DNA from 3 places in the Lysinibacillus sp. FSL L8-0126 genome. Region 1 is predicted to be linked to each of the others. Evidence: riboswitches for the same ligand, from Rfam matches in the RefSeq annotation. Region 1 holds a riboswitch; each other region holds the start of a gene.

The links. Region 1 has a riboswitch for lysine ahead of MHI34_RS13955 (aspartate kinase). Riboswitches for the same ligand answer to the same signal wherever they lie in the genome.
Region 2: another riboswitch for lysine. It lies ahead of MHI34_RS19075 (transporter substrate-binding domain-containing protein); the one in region 1 lies ahead of MHI34_RS13955 (aspartate kinase).
Region 3: another riboswitch for lysine. It lies ahead of MHI34_RS05980 (amino acid permease); the one in region 1 lies ahead of MHI34_RS13955 (aspartate kinase).

The regions. Positions count from the first base shown of each region.
Region 1 covers NZ_CP152028.1:2,852,289-2,858,627, reverse strand. The annotation lists gene sdhA (succinate dehydrogenase flavoprotein subunit) at 1-1,426, opposite strand, end outside; gene MHI34_RS13965 (succinate dehydrogenase cytochrome b558 subunit) at 1,493-2,101, opposite strand; gene MHI34_RS13960 (YslB family protein) at 2,374-2,808, shown strand; gene MHI34_RS13955 (aspartate kinase) at 2,904-4,130, opposite strand; lysine riboswitch at 4,244-4,422, opposite strand; gene uvrC (excinuclease ABC subunit UvrC) at 4,532-6,322, opposite strand.
Region 2 covers NZ_CP152028.1:3,945,507-3,951,845, reverse strand. The annotation lists gene odhB (2-oxoglutarate dehydrogenase complex dihydrolipoyllysine-residue succinyltransferase) at 1-1,090, shown strand, start outside; lysine riboswitch at 1,433-1,619, shown strand; gene MHI34_RS19075 (transporter substrate-binding domain-containing protein) at 1,738-2,595, shown strand; gene MHI34_RS19070 (amino acid ABC transporter permease) at 2,766-3,491, shown strand; gene MHI34_RS19065 (amino acid ABC transporter ATP-binding protein) at 3,504-4,235, shown strand; gene MHI34_RS19060 (DUF6501 family protein) at 4,500-4,697, shown strand; gene MHI34_RS19055 (toxic anion resistance protein) at 4,745-5,812, opposite strand; gene MHI34_RS19050 (5-bromo-4-chloroindolyl phosphate hydrolysis family protein) at 5,809-6,339, opposite strand, start outside.
Region 3 covers NZ_CP152028.1:1,240,985-1,247,323, forward strand. The annotation lists gene MHI34_RS05970 (response regulator transcription factor) at 1-323, opposite strand, end outside; gene MHI34_RS05975 (Nramp family divalent metal transporter) at 532-1,797, shown strand; gene MHI34_RS05980 (amino acid permease) at 2,040-3,503, opposite strand; lysine riboswitch at 3,586-3,762, opposite strand; gene MHI34_RS05985 (MFS transporter) at 3,939-5,147, shown strand; gene MHI34_RS05990 (hypothetical protein) at 5,214-5,744, opposite strand; gene MHI34_RS05995 (nitric oxide synthase oxygenase) at 5,770-6,339, opposite strand, start outside.

The DNA.
Region 1 (6,339 bases):
ATGTATCTTCAAGCTGATCATTGTAACGTACTACAGTCATTGTAGCAGTCATCATTTCACCAAGCTCTTTATGCAGTAAGTAAGCGTTTTCTGTGCCTTCCATTTTCATGATAGCATCCCATTTCGCTTGCTCCTCTTTGACACGAGCATCGTAAATCTCTTGTGGAAGATCTTCTGCATGCTTTTTAAGGTGTTTTACATAATCTACTGCGTTTGGTCCTGCAACCATACCACCGTAGATAGCAGATAATAATGAGTTCGCACCAAGACGGTTTGCACCATGTTGAGAGTAATCACATTCACCTGCTGCAAATAGACCAGGAATTTCAGTCATTTGGTTGTAATCAACCCATAATCCACCCATTGAATAGTGAACTGCTGGGAAAATTTTCATTGGTAATTTACGTGGATCATCCCCTACGAATTTTTCGTAGATTTCGATGATACCACCAAGTTTAACGTCCAATTCATGTGGATCTTTATGAGAAAGATCTAGGTATACCATGTTCTCGCCATTAATACCAAGTTTTTGGTTTACACAGACATCAAAAATTTCACGTGTTGCAATATCACGTGGTACTAAGTTACCATAAGCTGGGTATTTTTCTTCTAAGAAGTACCAAGGTTTACCGTCTTTATAAGTCCAAATACGACCACCTTCACCACGAGCTGATTCTGACATTAGACGGTTTTTGTCATCTCCAGGAATCGCTGTTGGGTGAATTTGAATGAATTCACCATTCGCATATGAAGCACCTTGTTGATAAACGATAGAAGCAGCAGAACCTGTGTTAATAACAGAGTTTGTTGTTTTACCGAAGATAATACCAGGGCCACCAGTCGCCATAATAACAGCGTCTGCACGGAATGATTTAATTTCTTCTGTACGCATATCTTGCGCTACGATACCACGGCAAACGCCGTCATCATCGATGATAACACCAAGGAATTCCCAGTGTTCATATTTATTTACTAAACCAGCTACTTCATGAGAACGAACTTGCTCATCTAGCGCATATAGTAATTGTTGACCAGTTGTTGCACCAGAGAAAGCTGTACGGTGCATTAAAGTACCACCAAAACGACGGAAATCTAAAAGTCCTTCTGGTGTACGGTTGAACATAACACCCATACGGTCCATTAAGTGGATAATGCCAGGTGCTGCGTCACACATACCTTTTACTGGTGGTTGGTTCGCTAAGAAGTCCCCACCATATACTGTATCATCAAAGTGAATCCATGGAGAATCCCCTTCACCTTTTGTATTTACCGCACCATTAATTCCGCCTTGCGCACAAACAGAGTGTGAGCGTTTTACAGGAACTAATGAGAATAAATCAACTTCAGTACCAACTTCAGCTGCTTTAATCGTTGCCATCAGACCGGCAAGACCACCGCCGACAACAATTATTTTGCTTTTCGCCATGATTATTTCTCACTCCTCTTAAAAAATTGCAATGATTGCTGTTACTCTATCGTAGCTTCTATTGAATTATACGAAAGCTAAAATAGCAGCCACACCAACTACACTTAGAATTACGAAAATAATGTTTGTTACGTAAGTAGCAATCTTTTGAGACTGAGGAGATTGTGTAATACCCCAGCTTACTAGGAATGCCCATAAACCGTTAGATAAGTGGAAAGTTGCTGATATAATACCAACAATGTAGAATCCAAGCATGAATGGATTAGCAACGATATTCGCCATCATGTCGTAATCAACGTGTGTGCCAAGTGCTTTTTGAATACGAGTTTGGAAAATATGCCATGCAATGAAAATCACTAGGAATACACCAGTGAAACGTTGTAAAGAGAACATCCAGTTACGATATGTGCTGAAACGTCCTGTGTTTGGTGTAGCAGTGAATGCAATGTAGACACCATAGAATGCGTGGAACATTAATGGAATATAGATGACAATCCATTCAACTAGGATAAGGAATGGAATCTTTTCCATTACTGCGGTAGCATCGTTGTAACTTTCTGCCCCGCCTGTTGCTGTAAAGTTAATGAACAGGTGCATCGTTAAAAACAGACCTACTGGAATGATACCAAGTAGAGAATGTAAGCGACGCCATAAAAACTCTCGATCTTTCGACAAGACTGTTACCCCCCTTAGTACTTAAAATAGCACAACAAAAGAAGTCATCATTTTGTAAATGATACTTCATTGACTGTGTATTTCATCATGGTACAATATTATGACATGTTTATTGTACTCTCAAGAGCTACGAGCGTCAAGGCAACTCGGAGTTTTTCATAGAGCTTATTAAAGAACTAATCTAGTACATGATGCGTTGTTTTTTCTCGAAAAATCTATCATTACTTTATTACTGTTGAATTTTAAGAAAATTCTAAGAAAGAAGGATAACAATGTTAAACACTCCATCTCCTACAATTTCATCATTTGGTTATGAGCTCATTCGCGATCATATTCTATCTTCTATCCTTGGTAAACATGAGAATGATGTCCTTTATTGGGCAGGTAAAGAGCTTGCTCGCAAGTTCCCATGCAAAAGTCAAGACGAACTTATCGCATTTTTCGCAGATGCCTGCTGGGGTACACTAGAGCTCATGAAGGAATCAAAGGATGGTCGCATTTTCCAATTGACAAATGACCCTGAAATATTGCAAATCAAACAACGAAGCTTTAGACTGGAAGCAGGATTTATAGCAGAGCAAATTCAATTAGCTAAAGGCTACCTTACAGAATGCTATGATGAAAAGCGAGAAAAGCAGCACTATGTCATGTTTACAGTCAAATGGGATGTCAAGGAACGTATTATGAATACCATCCCTACTGAATGATGAAAAGGATTGTCTCCCTATTCAATGGGATGACAATCCTTCTTTTTTCTTCCTTTAATTTCGGACTATTACAGAAAATACTGTTTCTTCTATTATTATATATAAAGTGCTTGCTCTAAATTGAATTCATCATGCAAGGCATTTGCTGCACGAATCATATCATCCTGTGGTACAACAACAGACACTTTTATTTCAGACGTACTAACCATTTTTATAGGAATATCTTCACGACGTAATCGATCAAACATGCGAGCAGCCACACCTGGATTAGAGGCCATACCTGAACCAATGATAGAAACCTTCGCCAATCCTATTTCAAAGTCAGCAAAACTAAAGCCAAGTGACAATTTACTATCTTCTAGAACACGCAATGTTTCCGCAAATTCTTCTTTTAAAATGGAAAAAGACACAGTTGGTTTTAAGCCATCAATGATTGCCTGTACAATAATATCTACATTAATGCGGTTTTCTGCAAGGATTGTAAACATATCTGCCAATGCACCATCGGCATACGCATCATACCCCACTGTCAAACGGATAATATCTGACTCAAAGGCTACACCACGGACGACTAAATTTTTCTCCATTTCCACTTCCTCCTTCAATAAAGTACCTACTGACTCTACTAAGCTAGAGCGTATAATAACGGGCATTTGAAATTTTTTTGCTAACTCCACTGCACGAGGATGAATAACATGTGATCCTAAATTAGATAACTCCAGCATTTCATCATAGGAGATTTCCTGCAGCTTTTGAGCTTTGCTGACATAGCGTGGATCTGCTGTATAAACACCGTCAACATTTGTGTACATATCAGTTCGCTCTGCTTCCAATGCTACCGCGAGTGCTATAGCTGTTGTTTCAGCTCCGCCTTTGCCAAGTGTAGTAATATTTTGTTCCTCATCAATACCCTGTTCTCCAGCAATCACTACAATTTGTCCCTGTACAAGATGTTCTTCAATACGACTGTCATCGATATAGTCGATACGTGCATGACGATACTTACAATCTGTATGTATACCTGCTTGCCATCCAGTTAAGGACACTGCCTCATAGCCCGCTTCCTGTAATGCGATGGCAAATAAAGCGCTGGATAATTGAGAGCCCGTAGACACGACTGCAGCTAATTCTCGTTTGGGCACTTCGTCCGTTAGTTGATGTACCATCGTTTGCACATCTTTCGTTGTGTGTCCCATTGCTGCAACGACCACGACTACATCGAAGCCTCTGTCCTTTTCAGCAATCGCCTTCCTTGCTGCCTCTTGGATTTGTTCAGTAGAAGCTAGTGCAGCCCCTCCAAACTTCATCACTATTTTAGCCATTTCTTGCGTTCTCCTTTCCAGTCATATATTTCACCTGCTTCTAGAAAACTAAAAGGCAGCCTCCACATAACGTGAAAGCTGCCTATAACATGTACAATGATCGTAACTTGTGCATGTGTGATAGCTCTCCGAAACTTTTAGAATCGACAATCTTACATTTCTTAAATGTAAAACCAGTACAACAAAGGAAACAACAATGCTATACTTCGGCAAGCTCCCCTTTCACACACGATCTCTGGACTTGTTCATCCTCCATTGTGTTACTCTTGAATCTTGCACCTCTATCATCACCATAAAGTGAATGTATTCAATTGGTTTAACGCTGGCGTCAACATGCTAGCCACACCAGTTCGCTATTCATCACATTGATGAACAATGTTATTTACAACCTTAGCACATGTCTATTCCTTTGACAATGACTCTTGCTGAAAATAGCTATAAATTTGGCTCGCTAAATTAGCAGGTATTCCTGCCTCCTGCAAAGCTAGCTCGCTCGCCTCTCGAATTTTCTTAACTGAACCAAAATGTTTGAGCAACTGCTGCTTGCGTTTTGGCCCCACACCTTCAATATGGTCTAACACCGATTGAATGGCATGCTTCTCATGCTGTTGGCGCAAGAAGGTAATAGCAAAGCGGTGAACTTCATCCTGAATTCGTTGTAATAAATAAAAGCCATCACTAGTACGCTTTAAGGCAATTACTTCTGGTGGATCACCAAACAATAGCTGCGACGTATTATGCTTATCATCTTTTGCTAAACCTGCAATCGGTATAACAAGTCCAAGCTCATCTTCTAGTACTTCACGGGCGACTTCCATTTGCCCCTTGCCACCATCAATTAAGACCAAATCTGGCAATGGCAAGCCTTCCTTTAAGACACGCGAATATCGCCGACGTATAACCTCTTGCATCGCACCGTAATCATCATGCTTTGCAGCCGTACGCGTTTTGTATTTACGATATTCCTTTTTCGCAGGCTTTCCATCAATGAAGACAACCATAGCCGATACAGCATCCGTGCCATGCATATGACTATTGTCAAATGCCTCAATTCGTAATGGCGTTGAAATACCTATTGCTTCACCAAGTGCCTCACAAGCACCAATTGTCCGTTCTTCCTGCCGTTCAATTAGCTGGAATTTAGCTGCCACAGCAATCTCAGCATTTTTAGTTGCTAATTCAACCAATTCCCTCTTTTGACCTCTTTTTGGTGTAAGAACTTTAAGCTCTAATAACTCCGTTAAGATGGCTGCATCAATTGCTTGTGGAATAAAAATTTCTTTCGGCTTAATATGCTCTGGTTTTTCATAAAAGCGGCCAACAAATGTTAAAAACTCTTCCTCAGCATCTTGATAAATTGGGAAAACCGAGACATCACGCTCAATCAGCTTTCCTTGGCGAACAAAGAAAACTTGCACACACATCCAGCCTTTTTCGACGGCATAGCCAAATACATCGCGGTTCGTTGTATCACTTGATACTATTTTTTGTTTCTGCATGACCGTATCAATATGTGCAATCTGATCGCGAAACTCCTTCGCTCGCTCAAATTCTAAGTTTTCAGCAGCTGCAAGCATTTTAACTTCAAGCTCTTTTTTGACTGCCTCGACACCACCATTTAGAAACTTCGTCATATCCTCAATCATCTCTTGATAAACCTGACCATTAATTTCTTTTACACAAGGTGCTAAACATTGCCCCATATGATAATACAAGCAAACTTTGGAAGGCAATTGGACACATTTGCGCAATGGATACAATCGATCCAACAGCTTTTTCGTTTCACTTGCCGCATAAGCATTGGGGTAAGGACCAAAATATTTAGCCTTATCCTTTTTTACCTTACGTGTCGTAATAAGACGTGGATGTTTTTCATTCGTAATTTTTAAATATGGATATGTCTTATCATCTGTTAGCATGACATTGTATTTTGGATCATGTAATTTAATGAGATTCAGCTCTAAAATAAGTGCTTCAATATTAGATGATGTCACGATATACTCAAAATCTTCTATTTCACCGACAAGCCTTTGTGTTTTGCCTTCATGTGTTCCCGTAAAATAAGAACGTACACGGTTTTTCAGTATTTTCGCTTTGCCCACATAAATGATTGTCCCTTGACGATCCTTCATCAAATAGCAGCCAGGCTGATCCGGTAAAATATCTAGTTTACGCTTGATTAAATCGTTCATTACCTACCTGCCCCCCC
Region 2 (6,339 bases), 1.1 Mb from region 1:
AATTTTAGCTGAAGAAGGCGATACTGTACTAGTTGGTCAAGTTATCGCAGTAGTAGAAGCAGGCGAAGGCGCAGCACCTGCACCTGCAGCGGCTCCAGCTGAAGCAGCTCCGGCTCCAGCAGCGCCACAAGCAGCATCTGCACCAGTAGCAGCGGCTCCAGTTGTAGAAGAAACTTCTGGTGAGCGAGTAATCGCCTCTCCAGCAGCACGTCGTCTTGCTCGTGAAAAAGGTATCAACCTTGCAGCAGTATCTCCAGTAGATCCACAAGGACGTGTACGTGTACAAGATGTAGCAGCTCATGGTACAGCTCCAGCTGTAGCACCAGTAGCAGCACCTACATCAGTAGCAACTTCAGGTGGCCCAGTAGTATTTACACCAGCAGCTAATTCTGACCGTGTAACAGTTGAAAAAATGAGCCGTCGTCGCCAAACAATTGCTAAACGTTTATTAGAAGTGAAACAATCAACAGCAATGTTAACAACATTTAACGAAATTGACATGACAAATATCATGGCACTTCGTAAACGTAAACAAGAAGAGTTTGTAAAAGCAAACGACATCAAACTTGGTTTCATGTCATTCTTCACAAAAGCTGTTGTTGCGGCACTAAAAAAATACCCATACGTAAACGCTCAAATCTCTGGCGATGAAATTCATTTAAATAACTTCTTTGATATCGGTATTGCTGTATCAACTGAAGAAGGTTTAGTTGTACCAGTTGTACGCGATGCAAACAGCAAAAACTTTGCAGAAATCGAAAAAGATATCGCTAACTTAGCGACAAAAGCTCGTGATAAAAAATTAGGCTTAAATGACATGGCTGGTGGATCATTCACAATCACAAATGGTGGTGTATTCGGTTCATTAATGTCAACTCCAATCATGAATGGTACGCAAGCTGGTATTTTAGGTATGCACTCAATTGTTAACCGTCCAGTTGCAGTAAATGGTGAAGTTCAAATCCGTCCAATGATGTATGTAGCACTTTCTTACGATCACCGTATCATCGATGGAAAAGATTCTGTAGGATTCTTAAAAACAGTTAAAGAATTAATCGAAAATCCTGAAGATTTACTATTAAATTCATAATGCCATTCAACCCTGCGAACAATGTTCAGCAGGGTTTTTTTATGCATGACGAAAGATTTTGATCGATTCTATGTTTGAAAGAGTACTAATGTTATATCGTTTAGAGGAGCAAAAAAGACATAAACACAACTTTTCTCACATAGAGCACATACTCTATAATAAAAATTTGTTTTAATTTTCAGAAATATCGATAGAAGCTTAACGATTTAAAATGAATAGAGAACGAACAATATCCTAATATTGTCATTAGTCAGAAAAATGTTAAAACTGTCTTGACGAGTGTACTAGTTTTATAGTAGTATCTAAATATCAATTAAATAAACAAACCTCACTAACGTTTACCAGTGAGGTAGAGGCGCGGTATTTATTAGTTCATTGTTGAGTTCAAGCAAGCGAAGACGCAATGAAGAAGGAAATATCGCCGAAGTATAAAAGGAGCTCGTACTTTTATGCTGGGTCTGCAGTGAATAAGTGCAGGACTGTCCTAGTAAATGGATTTCCAGATTTACTAGGTTGTGCTATCTCGGAAAATGGAAATTATAGTGAGGATTTGGGCAACTGTCATACAAGGTAAGACCTAAGTTCAATATACTTAGGTCTTTTTTATTACAGTTGTCTTATTTTTTTACAGAAAAGGAGAGTTTTTTATGAAAAGAAAATGGTTGTTAGTAATGATCTCTATCATGACAGCAATTGTGCTAGCTGCATGTGGCACTAGCGACAAAAAGGATGGCGGTTCAGGTGATGCTGGTGCTGACAAGGAAGCAAGTGGCGGTGAATTCCGAATCGGAATGGAGGCTGGCTATCCACCATTTAACTGGACACAGCAAGGTGATGCTAATGGTGCAGTGAAAATTGCTGATAATGCAGAGTATGCAGGCGGCTACGATGTCCAAATGGCAAAAAAAATTGCTGAAGGCTTAGGCAAAGAGCTAGTCATTGTCAAAATGGAATGGGACGGATTAGTACCAGCGCTACAATCTAACAAAATTGATGCGATTATCGCGGGTATGTCACCAACTGAAGAGCGTAAGAAAACGATTGATTTTACAGAAAACTACTATACTTCTGATTTCGTTATGGTTATTAAGAAAGGTAGCAAGTATGAAAATGCAAAATCGATTCAAGATTTCTCTGGTGCTAAAATTACTTCACAATTAAATACATCGAACTACAACGTTATTGATCAAATTAACGGTGTAGAAAAACAAACAGCAATGGAAAGCTTCCCCGCAATGCGTGTCGCTTTAGAGGCTGGCAAAATTGATGGCTATGTAGCAGAACGTCCAGAAGGTATTTCCGCTGCTGCTGCCAACGATAAGTTCACATATGTCGCATTTGAAGAAGGCTTTGATACGGATCTTTCCAATACTTCGATTGCTGTAGGCTTACGTAAAGACGATGCAAACCGTGAAAAAATCAACGAAATCCTAAAAGGTATTTCGGAAGACGATCGTCAAGCGATTATGGAAGAAGCGATTTCTCAACAACCAGCAGCACAATAATGACAAGGCACGGGCTAGTTGCTGGTCCGTGCATGATCATTTCATCATTATCAAAATGAGAACCTCTCTACATAATGATAATGTCCTAGCGTAACAAATCATAGAATAGTAGAAATAGCTAGGACACGAAGGAAATAAGCAAGCAACATGACATTGTTAGGAGGAACATCATGAGTCTTGAATGGATACTTTCAATTATTGAAAACAACTGGCAAATGTTTTTACGAGGTGCGTATTATACGTTACTGATTTCGATTATTAGTACAATTATTGGTGCATTCATCGGATTTTTCATTGGAATTATGCATACGATTCCAGTTCGTAAAAAAGGTTTAAAATTTTATAGCTTAAAGCTTATTAATTTTATCCTGACATGCTATGTTGAATTTTTCCGTGGTACACCAATGATTGTACAGGCTATGGTAGTCTACTACGGACTAGATATCGCATTTGGTATCGATATGCATTTTATTACAGCAGGTATTTTAGTCGTTTCCCTTAACACAGGGGCCTATATGGCAGAAATTGTTCGAGGTGGTATTGTCTCGATTGATAATGGTCAATACGAGGCAGCGTCGGCAATTGGTATGAATCACTTCCAAATCATGCTGCATGTTGTTTTACCACAAGTAGCACGCAATGTCTTGCCGGCGACAGGTAACCAATTAATTATGAATATTAAGGATACAGCCGTATTAAATGTCATTGGGGTAACGGAATTATTCTTCCAAACAAAATCAATTTCAGGTAACAACTTCCGTTATTTTGAATCATTCTTTGTTGCATGTATTCTTTATTTTATCATGACATTTACCGCATCTCGCATCCTTCTCTATGTTGAAAAACGTCTAGATGGACCTGATGCCTATCAAAAAGAACAAAAAGAAGCTGTATAGGGGGACGCACAAATGGCAGTGATTAAGATTGAACATTTAAGTAAATCATTTGGACGTAACCAAGTGTTAAAAGATGTAAATTTCCAAGTAGAAAAAGGCGAAGTCGTTTGTTTAATTGGCTCTTCTGGTTCTGGTAAATCGACATTACTTCGTTGCATCAATTTATTAGAAACGCCAAGTGGTGGTCAAATTATTTATAAAGGGGAAGACATTTTAGATGATAAGCACAATATTCAAGAATATCGTACACATCTAGGAATGGTATTCCAGCAATTCAATTTATTTAACAATCACAATGTGTTAAACAATTGCACAGTGGGCCAAATCAAAGTATTGAAGCGATCAAAGAAAGAAGCAGAAGAAACGGCGCTTAAATATTTGAATATCGTTGGTATGGATCAATATGTGAACGCCAAGCCTCGTCAGCTTTCAGGGGGGCAAAAGCAGCGTGTGGCTATCGCTCGAGCATTGTCAATGAATCCAGATGTCATGCTATTTGATGAACCGACTTCGGCATTAGACCCAGAAATGGTCGGTGAGGTATTAAAGGTGATGCGACAGTTAGCCACTGAGGGGAATACAATGTTAATCGTGACACATGAGATGGAGTTTGCCAAAGAGGTGGCAGATCGTGTCGTCTTTATGGATAAAGGCATCATTGTCGAGGAAGGCCCGCCATCACAAGTATTAGTAAACCCTCAGCATGAACGGACAAAAGAATTTTTAAAGCGGACATTAAAATAAGCATAGAAAAAGTGAGTCCGATTTATTGGACTCACTTATTTTCTAGAATTCCATTCTGCATAAAGAACAAAGCAGATTGCAAATGCTACAGCAATAATAAAAAACCATTGCGGTACACCACCAAAACTCATCATAACACCTCAAATAGTCATTTTTTTTGGATAGAATAGCTATAGTCTTTCTTTTTTCTCCACAAAAGCCCAAAAATATTATAAAATAAGCAATAGACATTAGCTTCGGCTAGTAAAGAGAGGTAGAGAGAATATGTTACATTTAAAATGGAAAGATGCGCCAACACTACGAACGATAACTTGCAAACATACAAATGCATCAAAATACTTAGTGTCCAATGTATTAACAGTAGGGAAAGAATATGAAGTAAAAAATGAAACAGAAGAGTTCATTTTTATCATCGATAATACAGGTAATGTCGGTGGCTACTATAAAGATTATTTTGAATAACATAAAACAGGGTGGTTCAGATTATATGCTGAGCCACCCCTTTTTTGTTAATCGCGCTGATAGCCTCTGGCACCTGCCACATCTTGTAGCTGTTGTTTTTCTTGTTCAGTTGCTGTATGCAGGGCAAACACATCTTTAATCGCGGTTTGCAGTTCTCGCTGCGTTTCTTTAAATTTCGAAACCTGTTGTTCAAACGATGGACTAGAGAAGCGATCATGTGCCTGAGCTAATCGTTCTTCTAGCTGTGCATAGTGATGATCCATATGCATAGAAAGCATCATCGCCAGCTGATTTTTCCAAAGAGGAATCAAAGTGACAATCGAAAATTCAATTTTTTCCGCTAACATTTGATTCGCCTGTTGAATCATGCGTATTTGAGGAGCCGTTTGCAGCGCTACTTGCTGTGATACTTGTAAATCATAAATACGTTGATCCAACCTTTCAATTTGTGCGGCAAAGTCATTGAGCTGCTGAATAGCAAGCGGTTGTTTCGTTGCTTGAACACTCGTTATTTGTGTGGGTAACTCAACCTCAATGGCTTGCTGTTTTTTCATTTGACCTGCTGCAATGGCAGTAGCCAGCTCCTCAAAAAATCCACGATTATGAGCATAAAGCGCTTCTAAGTTTTCGACATCCTTGATCAACTGAAGCTGTGCACGCTCCAGCTGAACGCCAATACGTTCCACCTGAATACTAATACGCTCAAATTCTGTTAATGTTTGCTTCACAGTCGGCTCTGTTTTTCCAAAGATTTTTTTGAAAAAGGTTTGTTTCTTTGGTTCTAAAGCCGTCGGGTCTATTCGATCTAACGTGTGCATTAAGGAATCAAGCATTTGACCGATTTTTGAGACGTCCTTTTGCTTTACTTGCGCAAGCATGCGATCAGCAAATTGAGACAGGGCTCGCTGTGAATCTTGCCCAAGGGACAGCAATGATTCAAAATCTGTCAAATCAATTTGACTAGCATAAAGTAAGGCACGACTTTGTGCAAGAGGCGATAGCGTTTCATAAGTCGCCATCGCCTCATTTTGTGGAGTTGTTTCTAAATAGGATTGGACTAGTGGAGAAAGCCCTGGTATGGTATTCAGTTGAAATGCGTGTTCATTTGCTGTCATTTATCGTCCCCTCGCCAATCCAATTGTTCTCTACGTCTAAGATTAGAACGATTTGCGAATTCAATCTCCATTTGTAGGGTATCAATATCATTAGCAAGCGCGTCCTTTAAATCAATTTGAATCGTATCATTTAAATCAGTTAGCGTTTCACGTGTTTTTGATAATGTTAATTGAATTTCTTTATCCTTCACAGGCTGCTTCGAAAGCATTGTATACTTATCCGTTAATTCCACAGCAGAAGGTAAGTGTGCATAGAAAAAGGGCTCTACATTATAAAATTTTCGTGGGTCTGTCTTCACAATTTTGACGATATTTTTAGAAATACGCGTCATTTCAAGTAATTGTTTAAACGCAGATACAGAACGTACGCGTAAATAGTTTTGACTTAATGTTTGAATATGCTTATTAGCTGCTGATAATTGTGTTTCAATATGCTTGAATTCTTCTTTTGTAATACCTGCTATTTGCATGACTTTCTTTTTTTGTCTATGTTTCAGCAACGCTATACTCGTCGCGTAGGAACCCGC
Region 3 (6,339 bases), 1.6 Mb from region 1:
TCAATTTCAAACGGCTTTGTCACATAATCATTGGCTCCTAAATCCAATCCTTTTACTTTATCCTCCACCTCACTTTTGGCAGTAAGCATAATAACAGGTGTCTGGGATTCCGTTGCACGAATCCGCTTTAGCACATCAATGCCACTCATCTCAGGCAGCATGACATCAAGTAGGATCAAATCCCATGGCTGTTCACGGTAACGAAGCAAACCATCTGTCCCTGTATGAGCCATTTCCGCCTCAAAGCCTTCAAATTGAAGCTCAAGCTGTAGCACTCTCGCAATATTTTCTTCATCTTCTATAATTAAAATTCGATTGGTCATGTCGAATCCGTCCTTCATCTTTTCTTTTCATCGTAAACGATGCTGGTGGTGAAAGTCTAATTAGAAAATGATGAGAATGGCACATACTTATAGAAACTTAAAGCAAACCACTTCACTTTTTTGATTCCTAGCGTTAGAATACTAATATCTTATTTTCCTATAGGAAACTTTATTTCGTTAATGATACTTTTTGAAACGAGGGAACAATATGGTTTACAAACGAGTCACAAAATCGTCTGCCGAGGCGGTTTTAGATGGAGATATAAAAGGTTGGCGACGCTTTTTACCATTTTTAGGACCTGCATTTATTGCAGCCGTCGCCTATATCGATCCTGGTAATTTTGCTACAAATATTACAGCAGGCTCTCAATATGGCTACCTGCTACTTTGGGTTATAGCCTTTTCTAATTTAATGGCCGTGTTAATTCAATCCTTATCTGCCAAGCTTGGAATTGCGACAGGTAAAAACTTGCCTGAAGTAGCACGCGAGCATTTTTCTAAAAAAACATCCATCTTTTTATGGATACAGGCTGAATTGGTCATCATTGCTACAGATCTCGCTGAATTTATTGGTGCAGCATTAGGGCTTTACTTGCTCTTCAATATCCCTATGCTGCCCGCAGCATTAATTACGGCAGTTGGTTCATTTGCTATTTTAGAACTTCAAAGAAGAGGATTTAGAGCCTTTGAAGCCGGTATTTCGGGCATGGTGTTAATTGTTGTCTTAGCATTTGCCTTCCAAACATTTTTAGCACAGCCAGAATGGGGCGATGTAGCGATTGGCATGTTCACGCCACAGTTTGAAGGTGTAGATTCACTATTATTAGCAACAGGTATTTTAGGAGCAACTGTCATGCCTCATGCTATTTACTTACATTCATCGTTAACGCAAAATCGTATTGTTGGTCGGAATGAAAATGAAAAAAAACGTATTTTCCGTTTTGAATTTATCGATATTATCATCGCTATGATTATTGCCGGAGCGATTAATATGAGCATGCTGATCATTGCTGCAGCAGTCTTCCACACACAAGGCGTGGTTGTAGAAGATTTAGATGTTGCCTACAATGGCTTAAAAGATGCGCTCGGCCCCATGGCTGCTATTTCATTTGGTCTTGGTTTACTTATTGCCGGGCTAGCTAGCTCCTCTGTCGGGACGTTAGCAGGTGATGTAGTCATGCAAGGATTCATTCAAAGAAAAATACCACTTTATTTACGTAGAGCGATTACTATGGTGCCGCCTCTAGTCATTATTGCTTCAGGCGTGAATGCAACCTATGCGCTCGTTCTAAGTCAGGTTGTTTTATCTTTCGGTATTGCATTTGCTCTTGTCCCTCTTGTTATGTTTACAAGCAAACGAAACATCATGGGCAGTTTAGTCAATCACCGTATTACAACGTTTTTAGGTTGGTTTGTTGTTATTATCGTTGTGACATTGAATATTTACTTACTGTGGGAAACAATATTTGGATAATAAAAATCAGGTACTCGAGATGAACTGCCCCGTAAAAGTTTGATTTCTAACTATTACGGGGCAGTTCAAGAATGGGTACCTGTTTTTTATTTGATTAGACATCGACTTTCGAATGGCTAGTTAGTAAATACTAATATTACTCTATATATGATATTATTTTTTGATATTTTTAACGACGATTAAGACATAAAAAGCTGTCCCATAAACCAATCATTCATTAGTTTACAGAACAGCCCTACTATTTAATCTTCCACTTTTAAATCACATTCTTGAAGTGAAAGCATTTTTGTTTTGTGCTTGATTTTGTAGCCAAACCATAACAGTAAAAATAGTGGGATTCCAACATAAGAAACTAATATCCCATACCAATCAATTTGGTCTCCCGTAAAGGCCGTGTAATTTTGCCCAATGACCACAATCATACAAACAGTAAAGGCAAATAGTGGTCCAAACGGGTACAATTTTGCTCTATAAGGTAATAGCTTTGGATCTAGGCCCTGTGCCTCAAATGCACGACGGAAGCGATAATGACTAAAGGCAATGCCGAGCCATGCAATAAAACCAGACATACCAGAGGCGTTTAACAGCCAAATATAAACAACGCCATCACCAAAGAAAGACGCTAAAAAAGCTAAGCAACCTACAGCTAATGTTGCCATCAATGCATAAATTGGTATTCCTCGACGACTTAGCTTTGTGAAGAACTTAGGCGCATGTCCATCCACTGCTAATTGCCATAGCATACGTGATGATGCATAAAGCCCTGAATTTCCAGCTGACAGCATAGCCGTTAAAATAATGGCATTCATTAACGAAGCTGCAAAGGCAATACCTAAGCGGTCAAACACTAATGTAAACGGTGATACTGCGATATCTTCTGATAATAAGCGTTCATCTGTAAATGGAATCAACATTCCGATTGCACCAATTGCTAAAATATAAAACAAAAGAATACGCCAGAATACGGATTTAACAGCCTTTGGAATATTTTTTCCTGGATCGTCTGTTTCACCTGCTGTAATCCCAAGTAACTCTGTTCCTTGGAATGAAAATCCGGCTGCTAGGAAAATTCCAAATGTAGCTAGGAAGCCACCGTGAAATGGTCCATCACTAATAAAGAAATTAGTAAAGCCTACAGGTGCCTGTCCACCTAAAATACCAAAAATCATTAATAAACTGATAATAATAAAAACAATGACTGTCACTACTTTAATCATCGCAAACCAATATTCACTTTCTCCATAGCTCTTTACAGAAAGTAAATTAAATGACAGTACAACAGCAATAAATAATACTGTCCAAAGGGCTGATGAACTATCAGGGAACCAATATTTCATAATTAAGGATACTGCCGCAATTTCTGCTGCAATAGTGATTGCCCAGTTATACCAATAGTTCCAGCCTAATGCAAAGCCTAGTGCTGGATCTACAAATTTTGTTGCATACGTACTAAATGAACCGGATGATGGCATATAGGCAGCCATTTCCCCTAAGCTTGTCATTAAAAAGTACACCATAATACCGATTAGGGCGTAGGCAAGCAATGCACCACCAGGTCCAGCTTGTGCAATGGCACCACCACTGGCTAAAAATAGTCCCGTACCAATTGTACCGCCTAAAGAAATCATTGTGATATGACGGCTTTTCAATTCTTTTTTCAGCTTTGGCGCTTTATGTCCGAGCTGATTTACTTTTATTTCACTCACGATATAGCTTCCTTCCTATTTACGAGGCAAAAAAATGCCATCACATATACACTGTGATGGCTAAGTTAATCCTCAGTTTTTCCTAAATGATAGCTCAACACGTTGTGCAAACGTGACAGTTCTGTTCCTTTCGGAGACAGCCCCAGCATGAGGTTTTCAAGTCCCCTCACACTTCGGCAATATTCCCTTTCAGCTAATCTCATCAATGCTTGTCATTTCCATTAGCATACTTATAAATATCGCGACCTCTACCTCAATACAAACATGAGGCATATAATTATTAAATTTATGATGCTTATTATATTAGCATAAGACCTTTGACATTTCAATATAACAATAAATGTTCTGTATTTTGTGAATCTTCTACTATTTTTATTAGTTTGTTAAAGTGTTATAGTAGTTCAATTAGAGCGGTTACGAACAGGGGGATTTATTTTGACTACAAATGATCATTCCGCTAGTTTTCCGAGTAAAAAAATTAGCTGGAGGGGAACAACCTTACTTTTAGTGTTCGGAGTTATCTTTATAGCCTCTACATTAAGAATGCCACTAACTGTTGTTGGCCCTATTATATCATTTATCCGTGACGATCTTGGTATTTCTAATGTACTTGCAGGCTTTCTAACAACGATTCCATTGCTCGCTTTTGCTACCATCTCACCATTTGCGCCCGTTGTAGCACGCAAACTAGGGCTTGAGCTAACACTATTTTTATCCACTATTTTATTAGCCTTGGGGATTGTTCTACGTTCCCTTGGTACAACGGGGTTACTTGTATTTGGTACTGTACTCATCGGCATAGCGATATCATTTGGAAATGTGCTGATTCCAGGATTATTAAAATTAAAATTTCCATACCATGTTGGTTTATTAATGGCATTTTTCACTATGTCGATGAACTTAACGGCTGGGCTTGGCGCAGGTATTAGCTATCCTATAGCCAATTCATCATTTGGCTGGCAAGGAGCGCTGTCCATTGCACTTGTACTAGTGGTCGTAACGATTTTAATTTGGATACCTCAATTGAAATCAAATAAACCTGAGCCAGCCACTACCTCTAAAATGACGAGTACACCCTTATGGAAGTCACCTGTTACTTGGGCTGTCACAGGTGCAATGGGATTACAGTCTTTATTATTTTATACGACTGCTGCTTGGATTCCCGAAATCTACATCGCCCAGGGATTGGCTCCTGACAAAGCTGGTTGGATGTTTTCTATCATGCAATTTTCACAAGTACCAATGGCATTGGCTGTGCCTATCATTGCAAGTAAAATGGCTTCTCAAAGACCTCTTGTAGTGATGTTTACATTCTTCTATTTAATAGGCTTTACTGGAGTTGTCATGGAGTGGACAAGTCTTGGGGTACTGTGGATGATTCTTTTAGGTTTAGCAGGAGGTTCTTCATTTGCCTTAGCGATGATGTTCTTTACACTTCGTACACGCACGGCATTTGAGGCAGCAGATTTATCAGGCTTTGCACAATCATTAGGTTATTTATTTGCCGCCATTGGCCCTATTCTTTTTGGCTACTTACATGATTTATTTGGTGGCTGGAATATTGCTGGTTGGCTCTTTGTAGCTGTGGCGACCATTCTTTTCTTTTGCTCAATGAGAGCTTCTAAAGACGAATATGTCCATTAAAATAAAGCAGATGGGATAACTGCTCATATTTCCCATCTGCTTTACTTCTATATAAGTATAGACGTTTTATTTGTCCAATTGCTGTAGTAAGGTTAGCAGTTCAGTAAGACGGTCTGCTGTTTCTTTGTTGTGAGCTATAACTGCTGCAAAAATAGGAACAGCCTCTTGTAAGAGTATATAACTAAAATAATAATAGCTTACAAAAGCTTTCTGCTCATAACCCTTTGGCGTTTCCTCCTCCCATTCCAGCTCATCATTCTCTTCGTGATCCATCCATAAATATTTGACATCTAACAGCTCCTGCATAGTTTGAACTGAATAGGATGGGTCTAGATAATCTTCAGAAATTGCATGTGCCACAGCTAAATAAAGCTCTACTTCTTGTACAGAGACATCCCCCGTATTTTTGCTAGCAAGCTTTTTTAGAAGGACAAGCAAAGCCCATGGTGTGACCTGCCATAGTGTACCTTGATGCTCCACTAACTCAGCTAGCTCTGTATATTGCTCCTGTTCAATCAGCTGAGGGATAGCCGTTCCTCTTCCATAAGGTGTCGTCAATTGTAACCACGGGATACTCGGAATTTGCTCATTCAACATAGCGTTTCGTCCTCTCCACAATCAGTTAATAGCATGGTTTTTGATAAAAATAATTGGGTGTATGATAAATATTGACATAAGGTTTATGGAAAATATGAGTCGTTGCGGGCGAAAGTGGTGGGATTAGCCATGTCCAGTTGCCTGTAACGTCTCGTCCTGCTGATTCCTCTGCTTCTTCAAACAATTTAAACTGCTGAGCAGCTGTATGATGATCGACAATGCTCACGCCTTGTTCTTTAAAAGAATGAAGGACAGCAATATTAAGCTCCACTAATGCACGATCACGCCAAAGTGAAGCTTGCTTGGTTGTATCAAGATTAAAAACCTCCGCAATAGCTGGTAGCATATTATAACGGTCATGATCTGCTAAATTACGTGCACCGATTTCTGTCCCCATATACCAGCCATTAAAGGGTGCGGCTTGGAAATCAATGCCTGCCATTTGAAAACGCATACTTGAAATTATGGGTACAGCATACCATTTCATTCCTAATTTCTCTACATCCACTGACTCTGGATGACGAATTGGCACCTCTAAAATATATTCTACAGGAATTGTAAACAGCTGCGGAGCTCGCTCATCTACTTGTATAAC